3 regions of the Carboxylicivirga caseinilyticus genome follow, and region 3 is predicted to be linked to each of the others. Evidence: riboswitches for the same ligand, from Rfam matches in the RefSeq annotation. Region 3 holds a riboswitch; each other region holds the start of a gene.
The links. Region 3 has a riboswitch for cobalamin ahead of ACRD62_RS19055 (TonB-dependent receptor plug domain-containing protein). Riboswitches for the same ligand answer to the same signal wherever they lie in the genome.

Region 1 (4,805 bases), on a different contig from region 3:
CTACTATTATCATTATACTATCTAAAAGCAGCTTCTCAATCTCGGGAGCTGCTTTAGTATTTTAGTTTAAACAACTATAGAATCAGTTGGATGGAATCACATCCAACACATTTTTCCGATGTGATGCTCCCCATTTTTGCAGTTGCAGAATTATTTTTACCAATTCATTTCCCGGAGTTGTTAACGAGTACTCTACAGACTTTAGATTATCATTAAGTTCTTTACGATTTACAACTCCATTGATCTCCAACTCCTTTAACTCTTTTGATAAGATTCGCGGAGATATGCCATGGCATTTTTTCATCTCGTTAAAACGTTTGGGTTCTGATGCCAGACAGAGGATTAACCGCATCTTCCACTTTCCGTTCAACACACACATTAAATCATTGAGAGGCACAAAGAAACCATTACAGTCCCCTAGTCCTGAACATTTAACACAAGCCATCGATTTCAATTAAGTAACCAGTAACAAAAAGAATACTTGTACAAAAGTAACCGAATTAATTATTTACTTTGCAGCTCATCAGAAGAAAGAAAAATGAGCATCGCAATCGTTTCTTTTACATCATTTACTATCAATCTGTTATTAGGTAGATGGAGAGCAAAATATAAGAAGTTCACCATAGCATGGTGGTTACTTATTCATGCATCTATACCTATCCTAATTCCTTTGCGCATCTGGTTGGATACTCCCAAAATATGGATACCTCTGTTTATTGGTATTGCAATTGCCGGTCAATTTATTGGCTCAAGAGTATTAACAGATAATTCAATTGAGAAAAAAAAAGGACTAATAAAATTAGAATTATCGGGTTAACTAATTGATAAACAAATTTAAAATTTTTCTTCCAGGGACATAATTAAACTGCTAGAGAACATCATTTTATTATTCAAATTCCTGAATTAGTTTCTGCACTTTACTTTTAAGTTGATTAAAGAAACGAAATCGCTCCCGCTCAGAAGTACCGCTTAACTGCATCGACTTGGATATGGTATTGTTAATCCATTTCTCTGTTTCTTCATTAAATGCTGAATCAGCAGTAAAAATGGCATTAATGGTAAATAACTTTATGGATGTTGTAGTGCCGGTTGAACCTTTCATTTGAATAAAGTCGTTCTGCATATCTACCGGACTGAGGTAAAAATTAAAAGGCGTGGATATTCCTTTGTATACTTTAGCTGCAACTTGTGTTTTTTGCTCAATATCACAAACCATATCATGCAATTGATTAACCAATTGCAATGCTGTTTCTTTTGATTCAAAACTGCCAATATCCCTATAATATTCTAATAAATTCAAAATCGGTTCGATGGTATGATCACTCCATATCTCAATGGAAGGGATTTGTAGGAACGAATCAACTATGGTTTGATAGGGGACTTTAAGTTTATCAGGATTTAACTTTTTTACAAAAGCTTCATAGGTAATTACCTCGTTGTTTAAACTTCGAAAAAGGGCATAGACCTTAAAAAAAGTAAGTTCGGTATATGGAAGAAAATGGAATATGGGAACATCCTGAGCAGTTATCTTACATTCATTGCCTTTATCTGTAGCTAAACCAGTATACAAACGAGCCAGTCTGTCCATGTACATTTCATAAACCTGTGCTGATGAAAAATCAAGTGGTGAATAGTTAAATGGTATTGAATCAACCCTATGATTGAACAAATAATCCATGGAAATATTAAAATGCGAACACAATAATTTCAATTCACTTAACGACAATTCCTTATCACCTCTAATTCTGCGATAAGTTGAATCGGAACTGATTCCTAATAAGTCACCTATAACATCGGCTAACCTTAAGTTCGGATCTATCTTCTTCTTAATTTCCTCAAAAAGCTGTTGTTGAATCATTGGATTTATTAATGAAAAATCAATAAATAAACTAAAACTATTTGCAATAATCCGTAAATATAAATCATATCAAATGGTTTATTGCAGAAATCAAGAAGAAAACCTTCAGTTACCAACATCATACAGTCCCGAATTTACTGAATATCCTTAAAAGCCTCCTTACCCTTTTCGAATTGTCGTTTTAGTCAGGCACTCTTCTAAAGTACTTTTGAATCTATCAAATCATTAAAAACAAATACAATTAATTAAAAACAGGAGTCATGTTAAAGAATTTTCTAATACTCATGCCACTAATAATCTTGGGTGGATTTCTATTCGGTAAATATGAAGCTTCGTCTGTTAATCATGACCATTCAGTTAAAAAAGTAACTGAGATGCAATCAATGCACTTGAAAACTTCAAACGATCAACGACTAATTAAACCCATAAGGTTGTGTGGTAATACAAGCTCAGATTTATTCTGACAGATGAACTTCCAAAGTAAGTGAAGTATTGTAACTTTCCCATAGTGTGTCATCTATCTTCTTATGTATGGTGACAAATAACAAAACAAGTCCAGCTTTTTTAGGTGTAAATGTAAACACTCCTTCTTCATTGGCATATATACTACTTTCTCTAACATTCTCAACATCATACAAGTCCTCTATTCTTTTCTTTTCGTAATGCTCATTGTTATAAACCACCACAATTCGGGCATTCGCTACAGGTGTTCCATCATGATAAACTTTAAACTCAGTTTTCTGATTGAAAATCATTTCATTGGGTGATGATAATGGTATAATTTCAACTCCTTTGCCAACCAAATGAGTCTTATAATTAGCATTTCCCTTCATCAGATAAGTATCAGCACTACTGTAATATTGAAGACTTGTTAAGGTGCCTTCATGCTTTTTTATTTCATCAGAAAAATAAAGCTTGCCATCGGCTGTTTCGATTGCCTTGTATTTGGGTCCTTTACGCAAAGCAGCATGAATTCGATAGGTTCCTTCGCCAGATATTACCGGCTCGAGGTAGCAGGCTGCACATGTTTTTGCAGTTGGTTCCAGAACCTCCTCTCCATTAGGTCCAAACATGGTATAAAATGGAGCCACCATGGCAAAATCTGCCTGAAAAGGAAACTCAGTAAAGGAAGATTCTATTTGCAATCGGTTATGCAATATAATAAACTGGTTAGGCTTTAAAAATGGCACATGAGCATCAACAATAAGAGTATTGAAAACACCTAACAACAAAACTAAAAGCACTACTTTTTTCATTGATATTTATTAAAGATTAAACATTCATCACAAAGTAGATGCGGGAAAATGAAAAGAATTTTTCGCGAAGTTATTATCTTCTGCCTTTCTCCCGAAAGCTACGATACTTATATCCGGCAGGTCTTCTGACTTGTTCCTGTTTTATCGCCTTCCCATTCATTCATACAACAGTGGCTTGCATGATAAAACATTTCATTGGAACTTACAGCTACGGGGATAGTTCCTGACTCTAACAGGATTCCCTTTTAATCGATAAGAACCGAATACGAACGCAAAAATATAGAAAGAATGTGTGAAACCTTACTAAAGACAGATAGATATTTTAAAATTATATTAGCTGACATTACCGTCCATTTTTTCTTTTTTAACTATGCCTCTAATAACTAAATTATAAGCCACCACCCTCTGTTTTTAAACATCCATTTCTTAATTTTCTCGTTTTTTCTCACAAAATATCTTAAAACCCACACATTACAGAAATAAAACATCATTTTATAGCAGTAGCATTGAATTACTCTTTCTATCTTTGCAACTTCAAAATAGCTGTTTGGGGGGACATGGAATCGAACAGTTGTATTTAAGAAATTAAATAAAACACAAACAGTAACAGCTATGGAAAAAAGTATCCATAAAGATCAGGTAGAACGGTTCGGATCCATTCTACTGGAAATTGGTTCCTTACTTATGAGTTACGGAGCCAACAGTATGCGAATCAGAGTAACACTTAACCGAATAGCTAAAGCCTTTGGCTATAATCTTGAGTTATTGATTACTCACCGTGCTTTAATGCTACATATCGACGACAAAGACGATCAGCACTCATTCAACCAACTAAAACGTACTTCACCCCATGGGGTTAATTTCCGTCTGGTTAGTGGCATCAGCAACATGAGTTGGCGCATTGTAAGTGAGAAATGGTCGTTGGACGAAATTGAGAAAGAGATTGAGCGATTAAAAAGCCTTCCACATTATCCCCGAATCATTATACTCTTACTGGTAAGTCTTGCCGATTTATCATTTTGTCGTTTGTTTGGTGGAGGAATGATTGAAATGAGTATAGCTTTCGGAGCTACCTTCGTTGGCTTATTTGTTCGTCAGGAGGCTGTTAAAAAAACCTTTAATCCATACATATGTATCTTTTTTGCTTCTCTTGCTTCTTCATTGATATCAGGTTTAGCTGTTAAATTCAATTTAGGAGATCATCCTGAATATGCATTTGCAACCTCTGTTTTATACCTGATTCCAGGAGTACCATTAGTCAACTCCTTTTCAGATATTATTGATGGTAATATTATGAATGGAATTGTGAGAGGTATGCACGGAATGGTAATCGTTTTATCTATCGCACTGGGATTGGCTTTATCATTATTAATTTATCAGATTTAAGAGATGACTGTACTTTCAATTTTCGAACATATGTTATGGCCTGCACTGGCCTCAATAGGATTTGCTGTTTTATTTAATGTACCCCATCGTACTTTAATTGTAATTCTGGGAATGGGAGCAGTTTGCGGCCTCACCAAATATGTTACAATGGAGTTTGGTATGCATGTAATTACTGCCAGCTTTTTAGCTGCAATTGTAGTAGGATTTTTAAGTATCAGTGCAGCACAAAACAAACTCTCACCCATGTATGTATTTGCCATCCCATCAATCATTTCGATGATACCCGGGGCATTTTCATACCGTAC
Region 2 (4,805 bases), on a different contig from region 3:
CTACCTCGGTTCAATAATTTTGGGAGCTATGGTTTTCGGTACTTTGATAAATGCCTTTTTACCCCGTGAATGGTTTACTCTAGCCGAACATGCCATGCACGAAGGGCATCGACATGAGCTATTACCAGAATGGTTTCAGTTACTATCAGCCATCACCCTTATTGCCTTAATAGTGAATGGTTATATTCAAAAATATCTCAAAAAACAAAGATTAAAAAAAGCCACAATTCAAACGGAACGACTTTCAAAATCAATCATATTTAATAACAACAATAAACCATCGGCAGGAGCGCCTGTTGTTCCTGTTTTTAACACATCATTTACCATGGCAAAACCTACTGTTAAAACAACTTATATTGTTGAAGGAATGACCTGTAGTCATTGCAAAATGAGCGTAGAAAAAAATCTAGGAAAATTAGATGGCATTGCTTCTGTTGAAGCTGACCCACAAAGTAATCGTGTTATTGTGGAAGCCTCTGAACAAGATAATGCAATTGTTGAATCTACAATTGAATCCCTTGGTTATTCGTATAAAGGATTAGCATAAAACTCGATAATAATATAAAAGCCCTGCAAACTAAACCATCTGTTTGCAGGGTTTCTTTTTTATTGAAATATCATCAAGTAAACAAAACTAGTCAGTCGTGCTTATTCATAAATTGAATCCTTTACAATTCTAAAACCAATATACCCTTCACGAACATTCTTGTCTTTAAAAGTCTTTAAAAGCTTATCGTCACCACTTTTCCAGGAATTACCCATTGCTATATTTTCACCATTCTCATTACTGCTCGAAATCCATTCCGAAACATTCCCATTCATGTTAGGAACTTCCATTTTTTTAACTTTCTGACTTTTCACATTATCAACCTTACTGCTTTTGACAGATGGACCAGGACAATATTGTTGAGCACAATACCACTCAGGCAATGTTGCTAACCGATAGCTCATTTGGGTTGGTTTACCTTTTTTCATCAATTCATTGTTTTCGATAGTTGTTCGCCAAATACAATAATACATTGCACCTTGCCTGGTAACCCCAACTACCGGATAATCGTCATATTTTTTGTCGGTAAAATAGTTTTGGTATAGTGTATACTCTTCACTGTTGATTGGATATTCATTGGCCATTGCAAAAGTATCTATCAGATTCGATAAAACATCTGCCATTTTGCATGAGACAATATACGATTTCAAGTCTTTTCTTAGTTCTTCAAAGGGTTTCGATTTCAAATCCACCCATTCAAGATTTCCATCAGGGTGTGCTTTCAAATAATCAACAAATGTTCTGAATTCTTTATTCGTAATCTCATTACTAATAAAAAAGGAACGCAAACTAACTTTTACTTCTCTGCTATCTGCTGAATTTTCATCCTGAAGAATTATTTCACCAGCTGGAATGAAAGTCATATTTTTTAATTTACTCTGCCCCAATGTCAAACCAGACCAAAAAAGCATTAATAGAATGACTATTTTTTTCATAGTTTTAATAATGTTGTAGTTTAATTATTATGTAATATTCAGAACTCCTAAATCTAACATTTATTGCTTATTTCTCTTTTAAATTAAAATGCTGATATCAAGTCCCGTATTGATTCATTTAAAAACTGAGTTTTGAAACATGAACATAAGCCACGGTAATGTAATAAACAACATTCATCTCATTGCATACCAATCTTACTTGATATGTTCACTGTCTATCCTTGCGGCACTACTTACTATCCTGAGTCTTCAATCGTCTACACAAACATCGACCATTACACATCCTAACCTCACTACGTCCAAATCTTTTTATTACTTTTGCATCACTAAGGTGCGCAAGCATAATAGGGAATCCGGTGCTCAGTAAGATGATATTCCGGAGCTGTCCCCGCAGCTGTAAGTCTCAATGTCAATAACATTATGTCACTGAATTTTAGATTATTCGGGAAGACGTTATTTGATAAGGGATGAGCCAGAATACCTGCCTTAGCATATAAACTTCGGGGTAAAGTAGTCAGATGCGCACGCTTGTGCTATTAATTCTTTCCACTTCCCTCCTGAAGATAATTGTTTAACTTTTAATGCATAAACAATGCAGGAGATTCAAATCAAAGGTATTGATCACACATTAGATCAAGCAATTACTGAAAAAATTAACGGTAAAACAAAACCGTTGGGTTCATTGGGCCAATTAGAAACCATTGGCGCCCAAATTTGTCGCATTCAACAAACTTTACATCCGAAGCTGAACCAACCGGCCATATTAGTTTGCGCGGGTGATCATGGTATAACCCACGAAGGGATTAGTCCTTTTCCGCAGGAAGTAACCTTTCAAATGGTAATGAATTTTCTTGCTGGCGGAGCAGCAATTAATGTATTCAGCCGTCAACATCAGATTAACCTTTTGGTAGCCGACACCGGTGTTAATTACGACTTTGAAGCTAATGATCAATTAATAAACAAAAAAGTAGCTAAAGGAACACGTAATTTTGCCGTTGAACCAGCCATGACATTAGAAGAATGTAGCCTAGCAATGCAAAATGGTGCTGATATTGTTACAGAATTACATCAAACAGGTACCAACATAATTGGTTTCGGTGAGATGGGCATTGGCAATACAACCTCTGCTTCTGCCCTTTTGTGTAAATATGCCAAAGTAAAACCAATTGATGCATGTGGTGCAGGCACCGGATTGGATGACAAAGGCATTCAGCACAAGGCCGATGTAATAACCAAAGCTCTTGATTTACACAAAAGCATAACTGATCCATTAGAAATTTTGGCTTGCTTTGGCGGTTTTGAAACAGCTACCATTTGTGGAGCCATGTTAAAAGCAGCCGAATTGAATATGATTATTATGGTAGATGGATTCATTGTAACATCAGCCTTACTGGCGGCTTACGCAATGCAACCACAAATACTGGACTATTGCATTTTCACGCATCAGAGCAATGAAAAAGGCCATCAATACATGCTTAAACATTTACGTGCAAATGCCCTTTTAAACATAGGCATGCGCCTTGGTGAAGGAACCGGAGCAGCAGTTGCATACCCATTGATTCAATCTGCGGTTGCCTTCATTAATGAGATGAGTAGCTTTGCTGATGCGGGCGTAAGTAACAGATAACACTATAAGCTATTAGCCGATAGCTATTGGCTAATAGCCTATTTCTCTTCTATCTTATAACTTAATAATAGCCATGAAGGAACAATTCAACCTTATATTAACTGCATTCGGTTTTTTTACCCGAATACCGATCCCTTTTAACATTGCATTTTCACAGGATAATCTGAACAAATGTAATCGTTATTTTCCTCTGGTTGGATATTTTGTGGGAGGATTATCAGCTCTTGTATACCTTTCAGCTTCTTACTTTCTGCCCGAGTCATTATCAATTTTGTTATCAATGGCTGCAAGTATCCTTCTGACTGGAGCTTTTCATGAAGATGGATTTGCAGATGTATGCGATGCATTTGGAGGAGGCTGGACGAAAGATAAAATTCTGACTATCATGAAAGATTCCCGTATTGGAGCCTATGGAGCCATTGGAATCATTCTTCTCTTGTTAACAAAATATACAGCAATTAATGACCTTCCTTCAGACATCATTGCCTTGTCGTTAATTACAGCTCATGTAATTAGTCGCTTTATGGCTGTATGGACTATGCATAGTCTTGATTATGTGCGCGAAGATGAAAGTAGTAAATCGAAACCAATAACAAAATCTTTGCAATCTAAAGATCTGTTTATTGCACTTGCCCTAACCATACCTTCTCTTTTTCTTTTAATGGATTTTAAAGTTCTTGTTATTATCCCAATTTTAATAATTAGTAAATTACTATTGGAACGATACTTTAAAAAATGGATAGGAGGATATACAGGTGATTGCCTTGGAACCATTCAACAAACAACCGAACTTTTAATTTACATTTGCCTAGTTGCGTTATTTCAACAATCGAACCATTTTTCATTTTTTAACTGATGCAGGAAATCTATTTAATTCGTCATACCACTCCAAAGGTTGAAAAAGGTATCTGTTATGGTCAACTTGATTTGGATATTACTGATAGTTATGAAGATGAACTTAAGCAAATTAGAAATACAATTCTGCACAAGCAATTTGACGATGTTTACTCAAGTCCGTTAATACGTTGTAGAAAGTTAGCCAACGATTTGTTTGAAAATGTATATATCCAGATTGATAATCGAATAATGGAACTCAATTTTGGCGACTGGGAAGGAAAACCTTGGAAAGAAATCGAAAGATTGAGCATTGATAAGTGGTCAAACGATTTCATTAATCAGAGTCCACCAAATGGTGAAAAGTTTTCAGAGTTAATCAGTCGGATAAATGAATTCTTCTCTATACTGAAAGAAAAAGTTCACAACAAAATTGCTATTGTTACACACTCAGGAGTAATAAGGGTTGTATTGATGAAATACTTATCCATTCCACCCGAAAATATTTTCAATCTAAATCTGAACTATGGCTGTGTTATTAAACTCACAATACACGATGGAGGCTATCATCAGGTTGAATTTTTAAAGGGATAGATGACAAAAATAATACTTATAACAGGTGGACAACGCTCAGGTAAAAGTCGATTTGCCCAGGAGTTGGCATTAAAACTAAGTGCAAATCCTGTTTACCTGGCAACATCGCGTATTTGGGATGATGAACATCGTCAACGCATAGTTCGTCACCAAAATGATCGTGGTCCTGAATGGACAAACATTGAAGAAGAAAAGCATTTATCAAAACACAGCCTGGAAGACAAAATTGTTTTGATTGATTGTGTAACTCTATGGCTAACCAATTTCT
Region 3 (4,805 bases):
TTCGGTTGGAGTACCATTGGCCACAATTTTACCCTCATCCATTACCATCACATGGTCGGTGAATTCACTCACCTGATTCAGGTCGTGCAATACGGTAACAACCGTTTTGTTTTGAGTGTCGGCAATCTCACGCAACAGTTTCAATACTTCAATCTGGTGATAAACATCGAGCTGCGATACCGGCTCATCCAGAAACATAATAGGTGTATCCTGTGCCAGTGCACGTGCTATGATGGTACGCTGACGTTCACCACCACTAAGGGTTATTACTGAACGATGACGGAGGTTTTCGATATCAGTAAGCTGAAGCGCTTCCTTAACTTTTTGTTTGTCTTCCTTGCTTGGTCCGGTAATACCCGAATAATACGGGTAACGACCCATCATCACTACTTCTTCAACCGTAAAGTCAAATTCAAGCAAGGTGTTTTGAGGAACATAACTGAAATAATGTGCTTTGTTTTCAATTTCCTCCGGTAGGAAAATCTTACCAGATGATGGCTTTTTGATTTGCAGCAGCGATTGTAATAAGGTGGTTTTGCCCGATCCGTTGCATCCGGCTATACTGTAAAAACAACCTTTGTAAAGCTCGTGCGATACGGTATCCAAAATTTTTTCATTACCCACTTTGTAGCTCAGATCTTCGAAAGCTAGCACGATGGAGCGTTTTTGTAATTCCTTCTTTACTTTAAACATGGCGACGGCTTTTTTTGATTAGAATAAAGAAGAAATAAGGAGCTCCGAACAAAGCGGTTATGCTGCCAACAGGTAATTCGCCCGGTTGAACAAGCGTGCGGGCCAGGGTATCAGCTATAATCAGAAAAACACCACCCCATAAGGCAGATAATGGTAGTAATCGTCGGTTGTCGGCACCAATTAAGAAGCGCACCATATGCGGTACAATCAATCCTACAAAACCGATTACGCCACTGTACGACACCACAATGGAAACTGACAAAGCAGAAATAAGCAGGATGATGGCCACTTTTTGTTTAACATTGATTCCTAATGAATGGGCTGTTTCGTTTCCCATGGCCAGTAAATTCAGGTCTTTACAGTATCTGAAAAGCATCACCAGCGAAAAAAGTACCACCGGACAAACGATATAAATTTGTTTCCAGCTTATGGCATTAAATCCGCCCAGCATCCAAAAATAGATGCTTTCCATTTGTTCGCGATTAATCACCAGTAACAACGAAACAACGGCACCCAGCATTAAACTCATGGCAATACCGGCCAGTAACAAGGTGTTTTGTTCCGACTGTTTTAGGTTAAAGGCAAACCAGTAAACAATGGCCAGTGCAGATGCTGAACCCAGAAATGCAAAGAAAGGAATGCTGAACATGCCGGCCTGAAGTCCCAGAACAATGGCAATGGCTGCACCTACTGAAGCTCCGGATGAGATGCCCAGAACATAAGGATCGGACATGGGGTTGCGAAATACTGATTGAAAAGCACCACCGGAAGCGGATAAGGCCATTCCCGCAAGTAATGCCATTGCAATACGTGGCATTCTTATTTGTAATACAATCTGCCCAATTCCGGCATCAGCCTCGTTAGGGTTGAAAAAGCTCATCCAAAGCTGCGATAAAGAAACATTAGACGGCCCCAGGGTTAATGCTATAAAAGAAAGTAGCACTAACACCACCAGTGTTAGTGCTACTATCCATTTATATTTGGCAGATGTAATCATGCAATGAAATTAGTTTAAACTCAATTGAATGCCAAGTAAAAAATATCTGCCTGGCATTGGGTAGTATTGTCGGGTCTGATAATTTGTATCCCAGATATTATTGATTTTAAAGGTCAGTGCAGTTTCTACCTGTCCATCGAATCGTTTTTCGAATGACAGATTACCAATGTTATACTTTGGCATTAAAGTAGAATTGCTGGCTGATGTATATCGTTCGTCGACAAAACTGTGAGCGTAAATTAAGCGCAAACCTCTATATTCTCCAAATACGGCAGCAGCTGTTTTTGATTTAGGAACATAAGGCAGCAGATTTTCCGTGTCAGGATCAACGGCATCCTGGTTGGTATAATTAATGTTGCAACCAATGCTGGCTTTGTTGATTTTGGTGTTTATACCGGCATGTATTTCCAGTCCCTGAATCTCTGCTTTATCCTGATTAAATACCGTCCAGGTGCCGTCTTCAAGTTGTCCCCAGCTAATCCATTTTTCAAGGCTGTTTTTAAACCAGGTAGCCTGCACCTGAAATTCGGTTGAAGCAACAGTTTGCTCATAATGCAGACCGGCCTCATAGTTAAATCCGGTTTCGGCTTCCAGATTTGGGTTTCCAACCTGAGTTCCCCCCGACCAATATAAATCGTTGAAGGTTGGTATACGATAGCTGGTTCCGGCTTTTGCTTTGGCTGATAATCCGCCCACTATTTTTTGTGTCAGACCAATATTGCCAGTGATGGTGAAATCGCTGTCACCGGCTTTTTCGCCACGTCCGTTTAAAGTCACAAAGGTTCCGCTTTTTTTGTTCTTAATACCAAACGAAGTAAATGTGGCAAAACGATTGCGACCTTTTTCGCCTTCGTAAGAGCTCGATTCAGCTTTTTCGTAGGTGTAATTCAGTCCTAAATTCCACTTTAACCAGGGGGTGAAGTTAAGATCCAACTCCGCCTCGTTGATAGAAGAAAGTCCTGTTGTTTTGGTGGTATCAGAAGTAGATGGTTTTTGATAATTGGTTTCGGTAGAGAATAAAGCTGTTCGAACGGTAACAACTCCATTTTTAAGGGGTGCTTTCCATTCTGCTGCTCCACGTATAGCCTGGTCGCGTTGTTCGGCATCCGAAGTTTTTCCTCTTGCCATGTCGCGTACTGTTGGAGCAATTTGCTTATCCACATCCTGGTACCATAAATGTATGCTGATGTTTTGTCCGTTCTTCAATCGAAAATGATTGTTCGACATCACTCCAAACTGATGCATATTGGCATTAGGCAGGTCTTTATCCACGGTAGTTGTTACCCCTGAAGAAGTGTAATCTCCGGTAAACGGAAAGTCGTTATCGGCCTGCTGATAATAAGTGCGTAAAACACCGCTGTAATTTTTGTTTCCGTACTGAATACCTGAAGCTCCGTTGAATCGTCCAAAACTACCGGCATTGATGGTCATAAACGATTTTTTGGCTTCATTGTAACGGGCTTTGTTATTAAGATAAATAACACCGCCAACGGCTCCACTTCCAAAAAGGGCAGAGTTTCCACCCATCTCCATTTTAATATCATCGGAAAACAGTAGGGGAAGGGTTGATATGTCGGTGCCGCCATTGGCGATGCTTTGTAAGTTAAAACCATTCCATAGGATAGGGGTTCGGTTGCTTCCAGCACCCCGTGCATTAATACTGGATGATCCTGTTCCGTAAGCATCAATGTTCATGGGAGAAAGGAATTGTAAAACTTCATCCATGCCCAGTGTTGATCTTTGCATTAAAAGTTGTTGATTAGGCTGATAAACAGTGCTGCCAGCATTGAAATTGCTCAAACGGTTTTCGGTGATGTTCACCTCAGTTATCACAATTAATGTGTCGGTTGATTGGGCAACTGGCTTCAAAAATGCCATGCCTGATAAAAAGCCACCAATAAGGAGACGTTTTAAATAATTCATTTTACAAATAATTTATTCAATGGTTAAACTATTTGTAGCAGTTAGGAAAATGGAGAAGATAGATAGATTTGTCTAGAATTACCTGTCTGTCTCTTCGCTTTTACTCCCGAAAGCTACGATACCTTTGACTATGGCAGGTCTTCTGACTCACTCCTGAAAGACGCCTTCCCAATCGCGTGAAACGATCAGTGGCAAGTAGTGCCTTTCATCAAAATGGAGTTTACAGCAGCGGGTACTGTTCAGGATTTTCACCTGATTCCCTTTCAATCCGATTTGAATGACCGGATTTACCGTAATCGGTCGCAAAGGTAGAAAAGATTTTTAATGCGCAAACTTAAAATATAAGTGTGTGGTATATTTTATAAAATTATCAGGCTATAATAAATGTGAAGGATTTGTTATTACTGATTCATCACTAATCTATTAACCAACTTCAATTGCGTCCTAAATAATATTTGATAATGAAAGAAAGCTACTGTGTATAACAGGCCTCAGTTGGCGAGCAAAAAAACAAGGTTGAATTGACGATTAAAAATCGTTTACTGTTTGAGTTGAGCGTAGTCAACGAGTTTAAACGATTTCAGTCAATTGACCGTAGTTTTTTTAGTGAGACAGGTGTAGCCTTGATTTTCTTTGCTTCGTTTCTTGCATCAAGGCAAGAAATGAAGTCGGGTTTGGGCGAAGCGCCAATTTGAAAAATAATTAGGACAGAATTGAACCAACTTCAAGAAAAAGTTTTGGATTATTTATGGAAATTAATGTAAGTTGGTAATCTCAAATATGAAAAAACCAAACGACCTCATTGAATCAATTTTAAAAGTTTAATTAAATCCAAATTAGCAATGAACCGGATAAAGAATGCCTTACGTTTAGCCTTACTGTTTGTTAGTTCACTTGTATATGCTCAGGATCCGATACCTCAAACCTATTGTAATCCGCTTGATATTGATTACACTTACATGATTTATAACTCCGCCTGGAATATTTCTTATCGTTCGGGAGCTGATCCGGCAGTGGTTGAGTTCAGAGGTGAATACTATATGTTTGTAACGCGTTCGTTTGGTTACTGGCATTCAACTGATTTGGTTAACTGGGATTTTATTCGTCCGCAGCAATGGTTTTTTGAAGGTTCCAATGCACCTACGGCATTTAATTATAAAGATTCTGTTATTTATTTTGCCGGTGATCCTGC

Region 1: linked by a shared signal. The riboswitch ahead of ACRD62_RS09495 (DUF4198 domain-containing protein) and the one ahead of ACRD62_RS19055 (TonB-dependent receptor plug domain-containing protein) in region 3 are both predicted to bind cobalamin.
Region 2: linked by a shared signal. The riboswitch ahead of cobT (nicotinate-nucleotide--dimethylbenzimidazole phosphoribosyltransferase) and the one ahead of ACRD62_RS19055 (TonB-dependent receptor plug domain-containing protein) in region 3 are both predicted to bind cobalamin.

What each region holds. Positions count from the first base shown of each region.
Region 1 covers NZ_JBNGOX010000014.1:99,571-104,375, forward strand. The annotation lists gene ACRD62_RS09480 (winged helix-turn-helix transcriptional regulator) at 83-445, opposite strand; gene ACRD62_RS09485 (hypothetical protein) at 539-817, shown strand; gene ACRD62_RS09490 (helix-turn-helix domain-containing protein) at 887-1,858, opposite strand; gene ACRD62_RS09495 (DUF4198 domain-containing protein) at 2,314-3,114, opposite strand; cobalamin riboswitch at 3,213-3,393, opposite strand; gene ACRD62_RS09500 (threonine/serine exporter family protein) at 3,727-4,500, shown strand; gene ACRD62_RS09505 (threonine/serine exporter family protein) at 4,504-4,805, shown strand, end outside.
Region 2 covers NZ_JBNGOX010000061.1:10,887-15,691, forward strand. The annotation lists gene ACRD62_RS21190 (permease) at 1-547, shown strand, start outside; gene ACRD62_RS21195 (SUMF1/EgtB/PvdO family nonheme iron enzyme) at 649-1,482, opposite strand; cobalamin riboswitch at 1,795-1,985, shown strand; gene cobT (nicotinate-nucleotide--dimethylbenzimidazole phosphoribosyltransferase) at 2,075-3,109, shown strand; gene ACRD62_RS21205 (adenosylcobinamide-GDP ribazoletransferase) at 3,183-3,965, shown strand; gene cobC (alpha-ribazole phosphatase) at 3,965-4,537, shown strand; gene cobU (bifunctional adenosylcobinamide kinase/adenosylcobinamide-phosphate guanylyltransferase) at 4,538-4,805, shown strand, end outside.
Region 3 covers NZ_JBNGOX010000047.1:36,623-41,427, forward strand. The annotation lists gene ACRD62_RS19045 (ABC transporter ATP-binding protein) at 1-693, opposite strand, end outside; gene ACRD62_RS19050 (FecCD family ABC transporter permease) at 686-1,690, opposite strand; gene ACRD62_RS19055 (TonB-dependent receptor plug domain-containing protein) at 1,700-3,613, opposite strand; cobalamin riboswitch at 3,729-3,923, opposite strand; gene ACRD62_RS19060 (family 43 glycosylhydrolase) at 4,456-4,805, shown strand, end outside.